DNA from 4 places in the Mangrovibacter phragmitis genome. Region 2 is predicted to be linked to each of the others. Evidence: predicted binding sites of a transcription regulator. Region 2 holds the regulator's gene; each other region holds the start of a gene.
What was found. The regulator CRP, encoded in region 2, controls carbon source genes, mostly activating them, when cyclic AMP is high. The targets are predictions, from matches to a motif close to ATGTGANNNNNNTCACAT.

Region 1 (2,207 bases), 2.1 Mb from region 2:
GCACAACCCACAGCAATAGTCGCGACATCAAGTTGTTGCGTATTGAATGCCCCGTTTTTGGCGGCTTCATCCAGCGCATCTAACCCACGCAGTATTTTTTCCCGCTGGCGCACCAGTTCACTTTCCAGTTGGTGTGCTGCCGGGCGTTGCTGTTCACGGAAAGAGAGAATAGCGGCATCCATGACACCGTCGGCCAGTGCTTCAAGCTGGCGTACCTGCAAAGCCGCATACGGGTCTGACGGAATACTGGCTGGCACGGGCTGAGTCAGTTCCAGAAAAGAGGCAATAACTGGTGAGTCAAACCAGCAGGCACCGTCATCAGCAATCAGAACCGGTACTTTCCCCAATGGATTAGACTGCGCAACATGGCTATTTTCATTCCACGGCGAGTCATTGACAAAGTCGAAGGCCATGCCTTTTTCCAGCAACAGCACCGATATTTTACGAACAAAAGGGCTTGTGTAACTCCCGACCAGTTTCATGCGCAGAACCCTCATCAGTGAATGAGCATTGTGAAATGCCAGTACATCATGAAAAGTGAGCGTTACCTCAAATCATACGCTATTCCCCTGCGGCACGGCATGCCCTGCAGAAAAAATTTAACATGTAATTTACTTTCATTCCGTTCCGACAGGCCACACCACGAAGTTGCTATTGATCACAATCAGGAAAAACCGCAAAAATAGATTGTGATGAATATCACAAAATACAAACAAACAACGCGCGTTAAAATGTGATTAACATCACATTTACATGCTCATATGGCATCTTTTTTTCGCATTGTGTTTTTTTTACACTGATTTTTTGTGATCAAAATCACTAAACACCCCCATAAAGACCCAATGAAATAGTGATATTGATCACACAAATATCCGGTGACTGGACAGATTCACGGTTAAGTGCCAGATTCGCGTCACTGAATCAATTCGGCGCTTACCTCTGCCGACACAGTTAACAATAAAACCCGGGTTGAATCCCAGCGCGTAAACAGAAGAAGGGGTGTTCTATGTCATCCGATATCAAGATCAAGGTGCAAAGCTTTGGTCGTTTTCTCAGCAATATGGTAATGCCGAACATTGGCGCATTTATCGCCTGGGGTATTATCACCGCGTTATTTATTCCAACAGGCTGGTTGCCTAACGCAACGATGGCAAAACTGGTAGGGCCGATGATCTCCTACCTGTTGCCGTTGTTGATTGGTTACACCGGTGGCCGTTTGGTGGGCAATGAGCGCGGTGGCGTGGTGGGTGCGATTACCACCATGGGCGTGATTGTTGGCGCCGATATTCCAATGTTCCTTGGTGCAATGATTGCCGGACCGTTGGGCGGTTACTGCATTAAAAAATTCGATGGTTTCGTAGACGGTAAAATTCGTTCCGGCTTCGAAATGCTGGTGAACAACTTCTCTGCCGGTATCATCGGTATGTTACTGGCTATGCTGGCGTTCCTTGGCATTGGCCCGGCTGTTGAAGTGCTGTCAAAAGTGCTGGCGGTTGGCGTTAACTTCATGGTCGTACACGACATGCTGCCGCTGGCTTCCATCTTTGTTGAACCGGCAAAAATTCTGTTCCTCAACAACGCAATCAACCACGGTATCTTCTCACCGTTGGGTATCCAGCAATCTCATGAACTCGGGAAATCTATCTTCTTCCTGATTGAAGCTAACCCGGGCCCGGGTATGGGTATCCTGATGGCGTACATGTTCTTCGGCCGTGGTAGTGCCAAGCAGTCCGCTGGCGGTGCGGCTATCATCCACTTCCTGGGTGGTATCCACGAAATTTACTTCCCGTATGTGCTGATGAACCCGCGTCTGCTGCTGGCCGTTATTTTCGGTGGTATGACTGGCGTGTTTACTCTGACCGTGCTGCACGGCGGCCTGGTTTCTCCAGCTTCTCCGGGTTCTATTCTGGCTGTACTGGCCATGACCCCGAAAGGTACCTACTTCGCTAACATTACTGCAATTTTCGCCGCCATGGCAGTTTCCTTCGTGATTGCTTCTGTTCTGCTGAAAACCAGCAAAGTAAAAGAAGAAGACGATCTGGAAGCAGCTACTGCACGTATGCACGACATGAAAGCACAGTCTAAAGGTGCTGGTGCGCCGCTGGCTGTTGGTGCGGGCCTGAGCAACGACCTGAGCCATGTACGCAAAATCATTGTTGCCTGTGACGCCGGTATGGGTTCCAGCGCAATGGGTGCGGGTGTACTGC
Region 2 (2,207 bases):
GTTGTTCTGTTTTGCGTAGGCATATTCAACATAACCAATAGAACCCGGCAAACGTTGTACAAATGCAGCCACGCCATCGTTACCTTTGCCACCCAGCCCGGTTGGCCATTTAACAGTGGTGCCTTTGCCTACCTTGCTTGCCCAGTCCGGGCTCACTTTAGACAGGTAGCTGGTGAAGACGAAAGATGTGCCTGAACCATCTGCGCGGCGCACAACATTTATGTTGGTATCCGGCAATTTGGCTTTTGGGTTCAGCTTCGTGATAGCCGGGTCATTCCATTTTTTGATTTTACCCAGGTAAATATCACCCAGTGTTTTACCATCCAGAGTTAATTCACCTGATTTAATACCCGGGATGTTAACGGCCAGAACTACGCCACCGATAACGGTCGGGAACTGGAACAGGCCATTTTTTGCCAGGTCAGCATCGCTCATTGGCGCATCAGATGCACCGAAATCAACGGTTTTTGCAATGATTTGTTTGATACCACCTGAAGAACCGATTCCCTGGTAGTTTACCTGAGAACCTGTTTTCTGCTGGTATTCTGCAGCCCATTTTGCATAAACCGGCGCTGGGAATGTACCACCGGCACCGGTCAGGTTAGTGGCTGCAAATGCAGTTGTGGTGGACAGAGTCAGAGCGGCGATTACAAGACGGGCTGAAGAGCTAAGCATTGCCATAATTTCTCCCGGAAAAGGTTAGATCAAAAATAATTTTTTAATCGCTGTGTTTTCAGTACCTGGGAAGAATAAGGCGAATTTGTGACAGTTTTGTGTCATTCATGAACAATTTTCAGAATTTGTTAGGTAAAGCTGAAGGGATGCCTGGTTGTGCAAACAAAAAGGCACGCTCTAAAGCGTGCCTGTATGCGTGATTAAATACAGTAAAATTAACGAGTACCGTATACCACAATTGTCTTACCATGAGCGGAAATCAGGTTTTGATCTTCCAGCATTTTTAAAATGCGGCCCACAGTTTCACGGGAACAGCCAACAATTTGACCAATCTCCTGGCGGGTGATCTTGATTTGCATGCCATCCGGGTGAGTCATCGCATCAGGTTGTTTTGCCAGGTTAAGCAAAGTCTGTGCAATTCGGCCGGTTACATCGAGGAATGCCAGGTTCCCCACTTTTTCAGAAGTGACCTGTAAACGACGTGCCATCTGGGATGAAAGGCGCATCAGAATGTCCGGGTTTACCTGGATCAACTGGCGAAATTTTTTGTATGAAATCTCGGCAACTTCACAGGCTGTTTTTGCACGAACCCAGGCGCTACGCTCCTGGCCTTCTTCAAACAGCCCCAGCTCGCCAATAAAATCGCCTTGATTAAGATAAGAAAGGATCATCTCCTTGCCTTCTTCATCTTTGATAAGCACGGCCACAGAGCCTTTTACGATGTAATACAGCGTTTCTGCTTTCTCGCCCTGATGGATCAGGGTGCTCTTGGATGGATACTTATGAATGTGGCAATGTGACAAGAACCATTCGAGAGTCGGGTCTGTTTGGGGTTTGCCAAGCACCATGCGCGGTTATCCTCTATTATAAACTTGCTCAAAGACAGGGTAGGGCCCTGTTGGCGTTACAACATTAAATCGCCCCATTCCTGAAGCGAGCCATAAGTCGTTTGGTCTGTAATCGCTTTTTCCTCTGTAACAGGTATGACGTCACTGTCAGCCTGTTACATCTTGTTTGTTTTAGCACAGGTTTCCTGTAGTGTCTTCTATTGTCTCGTTTCAGCATGACCTGTGTCGCCTTCCATTGCCTGTTTTGTTAATGCCGCGTAATCTGTTGCGATGACACTTTAGTTGGGAGTAATAAGAATGCAGGCGCGAGTTAAATGGGTTGAAGGTTTAACATTTTTGGGTGAATCCGCCTCAGGTCACCAGGTGCTGATGGATGGTAACTCCGGTGATAAAGCGCCAAGTCCAATGGAAATGGTGCTAATGGCAGCAGGTGGATGCAGTGCCATTGATGTGGTCTCTATTTTACAAAAAGGTCGTCACAATGTGACTGATTGTGAAGTCAAACTGACTTCTGAACGCCGGGAAGAAGCACCGCGTTTGTTTACCTCTATTAATCTGCACTTCATCGTTACAGGGAAAGATCTGAAAGATAATGCCGTGGCTCGTGCGGTAGATTTATCTGCAGAAAAATATTGTTCTGTTGCGTTAATGCTTGGCAAAGCTGCCACTATCACGCACTCATGG
Region 3 (2,207 bases), 460 kb from region 2:
CACTTTTGCGCCTTGTTTCAGGGCAATTTCAATGGTAGGCAGAGATGCACGGATACGCGCATCAGAAGTCACTTTCCCTTCTTTAACCGGTACGTTCAGATCCGCACGGATAAGAACACGTTTACCAGCCAGATCCAGATCGGACATCTTAATTACAGACATGGTGAATCCTCTCGTTGATTCTAAAAGTTTTGCAGGCGCAAATTACGCCTTACCTGATATCGGTGTTGCAGACATCGCCAACGTGGTATCCAGCATGCGGTTGGCGAAGCCCCACTCATTATCACACCAGACCAATGTCTTGATCAGGTGCCCACCACTTACCCGGGTTTGGGTACCATCCACAATAGCGCTATGTGGATCGTGGTTAAAATCGGTCGAGACTAACGGTAATTCCGTATAGTCAACTATACCATGAAATGCCCCCTGTGCCGCTTTTTGCAGCAACAGGTTAACCTCTTGCGCAGTTACTTTATGTGACACAGTAACGCTCAAATCAATCGCCGTCACATTAATGACTGGTACTCGTACAGCGATAGCTTCAAAGCGGTCACAAAATTTCGGAAAAATACGGGTGATGCCTGCAGCCAGCCGGGTATCGACCGGGATAATTGACTGACTGGCTGCCCGGGTACGGCGCAAGTCCGGATGGTAAGCATCGATCACCTGTTGGTCATGCATCGCAGAGTGAATGGTGGTGACCGTTCCTGATTCAATTTCCCAGGCTTCATCAAGCAGCTTAATCACGGGAATAATACAGTTAGTCGTGCAGGAGGCGTTGGAAACGATGCGGTCTGTGGAGCGGAGTTGGTCATGATTGACACCGTAAACCACGGTGGCATCCAGCGTATTACCGCCTGGGTGCGAAAACAGCACTTTTTTGGCTCCAGCCTCAATGTGAGCCAGACCATCTTCACGGCTACCATAGACCCCGGTGCAATCCAGCACAATATCCACATCCAGCGCCCGCCAGGGCAGCGAGGTAATATCCCGTTGATGCAAAATACGAATAGTGTCGTCACCAATAAAGAGCTGTTCGCGGTCATGGCGAACTTCCCACGCAAAACGGCCATGGCTGGTATCGTATTTAAGCAAATGCGCCATACCAGCGGCATCAGCCAGCTCGTTGATTGCCACAACGGTGATTTCCGCCCGGCGACCGGATTCGTAAAGTGCCCGAACCACGTTGCGCCCGATGCGACCAAAGCCATTTATCGCGATGCGTACGGTCATATCTCTCCTGCCAGGATTCTGAGCAATGTTGTGGCAAACAGGGTAATGCAGCCACCGCCTCAGGGGAATCCTCGCCAGCCATAAATCACGACTGTTTGGTTAAATGTCGAACATTTTAAATTACTGAAACGCTTCAGCCAGCATATTAGAAATAAGGAATAAAGGGAATATTCCCTCTGCGTTATCACTCATTCTTCTGACCTGCATCACACTTTTCGCCATTTCACTGCTTAGAAGATAATCTGCACAAGAATACTCTTCAGGAATAATGGAATAATTTACTGCCAGAGAGGATATCACGAGCGTAAAAAAGCCGGGCAAATTACCCGGCTATATAAAACGAACATGGCTGAGGTGATTACAGCAAAGATTTCGCCTGTTTCACTACGTTTTCTACGGTGAAACCGAACTCTTTAAACAGCAGCTCTGCTGGTGCAGATTCACCGAAGGTGGTCATGCCCACAATGGCACCGTTCAGGCCAGTGTATTTGAACCAGTAGTCAGCAATGCCTGCTTCAATTGCCACACGGGCAGCAACTGCTTTTGGCAGCACCGCTTCGCGGTATGCGGCATCCTGTTTATCAAACACATCAGTTGACGGCATGGAAACCACACGCGCTTTCACGCCTTCGCCAGACAGTTGTTCCCAGGCGGCAACCGCCAGTTCAACTTCAGAACCGGTGGCAATGAAAATCACCTGCGGCTGGCCTTCGCAGTCTTTCAGCACATAGCCACCACGCGCTGCATCAGCCAGTTGCTGTGCACTGCGCTCCTGCTGGGCCAGGTTCTGGCGGGACAGAATCAACGCGGTCGGGCCGTCATGGCGTTCAACAGCCGCTTTCCAGGCAATGGCACTTTCCACCTGGTCGCATGGGCGCCATGTACTCATGTTCGGCGTTACGCGCAGGGAAGCCAGTTGTTCTACAGGCTGGTGAGTCGGACCATCTTCGCCCAGACCGATGGAGTCGTGGGTA
Region 4 (2,207 bases), 1.4 Mb from region 2:
GGCGAAACGAGGCAGGACGCCGAGTCGAGCCGGCCGCAGGCTGACTGCCCGGAGGTGAACGCAGTGCGCAGCACCGGTCGCCCGCGAAAACGGGGATTGCAAAGGGGGCGAGCCCCCTTAGCCCGTTCACTGGCTGTGAAGCCACATTAGCCCCATCACTTCAGGTGAACGGAACTTTCACCACACTGGAAGTGAATGGAAACAGCGACACATTACACTAAGCAAAGTGAACCGCCCCCCACCACACTTATTCTCAGCGCTTACGCATATCCGGAATAATCAGATCGCCACGGAGTACACACCCACCAAGCATCTGCGTTTTTTCATCCAGCCAGGCCACAATTCTTGCTGCCATCGCATCCAACGAATATTCAATTGCCGGTATCGTCGGTATGCCCGGTAAATGCAGTGAACCTGCCAGGCTAAACACCATGACATCCTCAGGTACTGATTTATTAAACGCCTGTAATTGCGGAATCACTCGCTGGGCTTCCAGCTCATTAGCAACCAGCAACGCATTGAAATTGAACGTACTGGCATTGTTAAGCAGTTCCTGCAATGCCACAGAAGACGAGGAAGAGCCCATAAACACCAGGTTGCGATTAAACGGCAGGAAGTTTTTCTCCAGTGCCTGTTTATAACCGAACAACACCTGATCGGCAAACCCACTACTGAGCGGGTGAATCAATGCTATCTGGTGACGCCCCTGACTTGCCAGGTAGTTGCAGGCAGTTTCCGCTGCAAAGGCATGATCAAACTGAATATTATTGGAATTCTCTTGCTCTATACAATCGACCAGAATGACGTTTTCTTGTTCAATATTGAGCACAAAACGCGCACCGATGATGAGTATGTCATCACACAGACCACTAGAAAGCTCATGTAGAGCACGTAACACTTCCGCTTTAGTATTCGCAAATCGCAACAGCAAATGTTTTTGGTGTTCGCTAAGCTGCTTTTCCAGTGCGTAGAGATAATCGGTTGTCTGATGAATATTATCCTGTGCACAAATCACACCGATACAGCCAGTGGACTGACTGAGCAACGACTGTGCAATCACGTTGGGTCGGTAGTTCAGTTCATCAACCGCTTTTAGTACCGCCTGACGACTCTCTTCCTTTACACCGCGCGAACCACTCAACACCCGTGACACAGTGGCTTTGGACACCCCGGCCAGACGTGATACATCGTTGATTGTAGACATCGTTCTCCCCTGACAAGTCTCACATAATCCTTGTAATTGTGAATACGGCATAGCTCATCGTGCCGATTTTTCCAGTATATCTGTTTCCGTTTTTCATGGAAACCGATTTTCCACACCAGTACTAAGCGCTGTAAAAATAAGCAATTCCGTGAGGTAAATCTGATTATTTACCCTATTAATTAGTAGAAATTGATAAGCATCACACTTCTTAATCTCAAAAATGGAAACCGGTTTCCACATGATATCCAATCATGAGCGCAACAACTTTTTATCTTTCGAGGATGGTCGTCAATGTTCAAGATTATGCTGTGCTGCTCTGCCGGGATGTCCACCAGCCTTCTGGTGCGGAAAATGGTTGAAGTAGCCGAAGAAAGAAATCTGCAAGTCAAGATTGATGCATATGGTGTTTCCGAATTTGACACTCAGTTTCCACAATATCAGGTAGTGCTTCTCGGGCCACAAGTTAAATATATGTTAAAAACACTCTCTGATAAGGCCGCCACTCAAGGCATTCCTGTACAAGCCATCGATATGATGGATTACGGCATGCAGCGTGGCGATAAGGTACTCGATTTTGCTCTGTCGCTCATCGACGCGACGCACTAAGTAAGGTGAATTCATGAGTTCGTTATATCAGTCTATGATTGCTTTTATTGAGCAATCCCTCACTCCTCTGGCGGGGAAACTCGGGCAGCAAAAATACGTTATCGCGATTCGTGATGGTTTTACTGCCGCGTTACCCTTTATGATAATCGGCTCGTTTATGCTGGTATTTATCTTTCCACCCTTTTCTGCTGATACCACTAATTCATTTGCCCGTGGCTGGTTGGATTTTTCCCAAACATATCGTGCACAACTGATGTTACCGTTTAACCTCAGTATGGGCGTGATGACATTCTTTATTTCGGTTGGCATTGGTGCCAGCCTTGGACGTCAGTTCAACCTTGACCCGGTGATGTCTGGTCTGCTGGCATTCATGGCATTCTTGCTGGTCGCTGCACCG

Region 1: MPHASIOC01_RS01120 (PTS mannitol transporter subunit IICBA) is a predicted target of CRP. The motif match lies at 732-749, and genes of this name have one in related genera.
Region 3: epd (erythrose-4-phosphate dehydrogenase) is a predicted target of CRP. The motif match lies at 1,428-1,445, and genes of this name have one in related genera.
Region 4: MPHASIOC01_RS25475 (PTS sugar transporter subunit IIB) is a predicted target of CRP. The motif match lies at 1,392-1,409, and genes of this name have one in related genera.

Annotation. Positions count from the first base shown of each region.
Region 1 is NZ_CP134782.1:231,859-234,065, reverse strand. It holds gene MPHASIOC01_RS01125 (glutathione S-transferase) at 1-482, opposite strand, end outside; gene MPHASIOC01_RS01120 (PTS mannitol transporter subunit IICBA) at 1,007-2,207, shown strand, end outside.
Region 2 is NZ_CP134782.1:3,935,742-3,937,948, reverse strand. It holds gene pstS (phosphate ABC transporter substrate-binding protein PstS) at 1-681, opposite strand, end outside; gene crp (cAMP-activated global transcriptional regulator CRP) at 891-1,523, opposite strand; gene MPHASIOC01_RS19200 (OsmC family protein) at 1,821-2,207, shown strand, end outside.
Region 3 is NZ_CP134782.1:3,473,441-3,475,647, forward strand. It holds gene pgk (phosphoglycerate kinase) at 1-162, opposite strand, end outside; gene epd (erythrose-4-phosphate dehydrogenase) at 205-1,233, opposite strand; gene tkt (transketolase) at 1,592-2,207, opposite strand, start outside.
Region 4 is NZ_CP134782.1:5,307,715-5,309,921, forward strand. It holds gene MPHASIOC01_RS25470 (LacI family DNA-binding transcriptional regulator) at 254-1,204, opposite strand; gene MPHASIOC01_RS25475 (PTS sugar transporter subunit IIB) at 1,496-1,810, shown strand; gene MPHASIOC01_RS25480 (PTS sugar transporter subunit IIC) at 1,824-2,207, shown strand, end outside.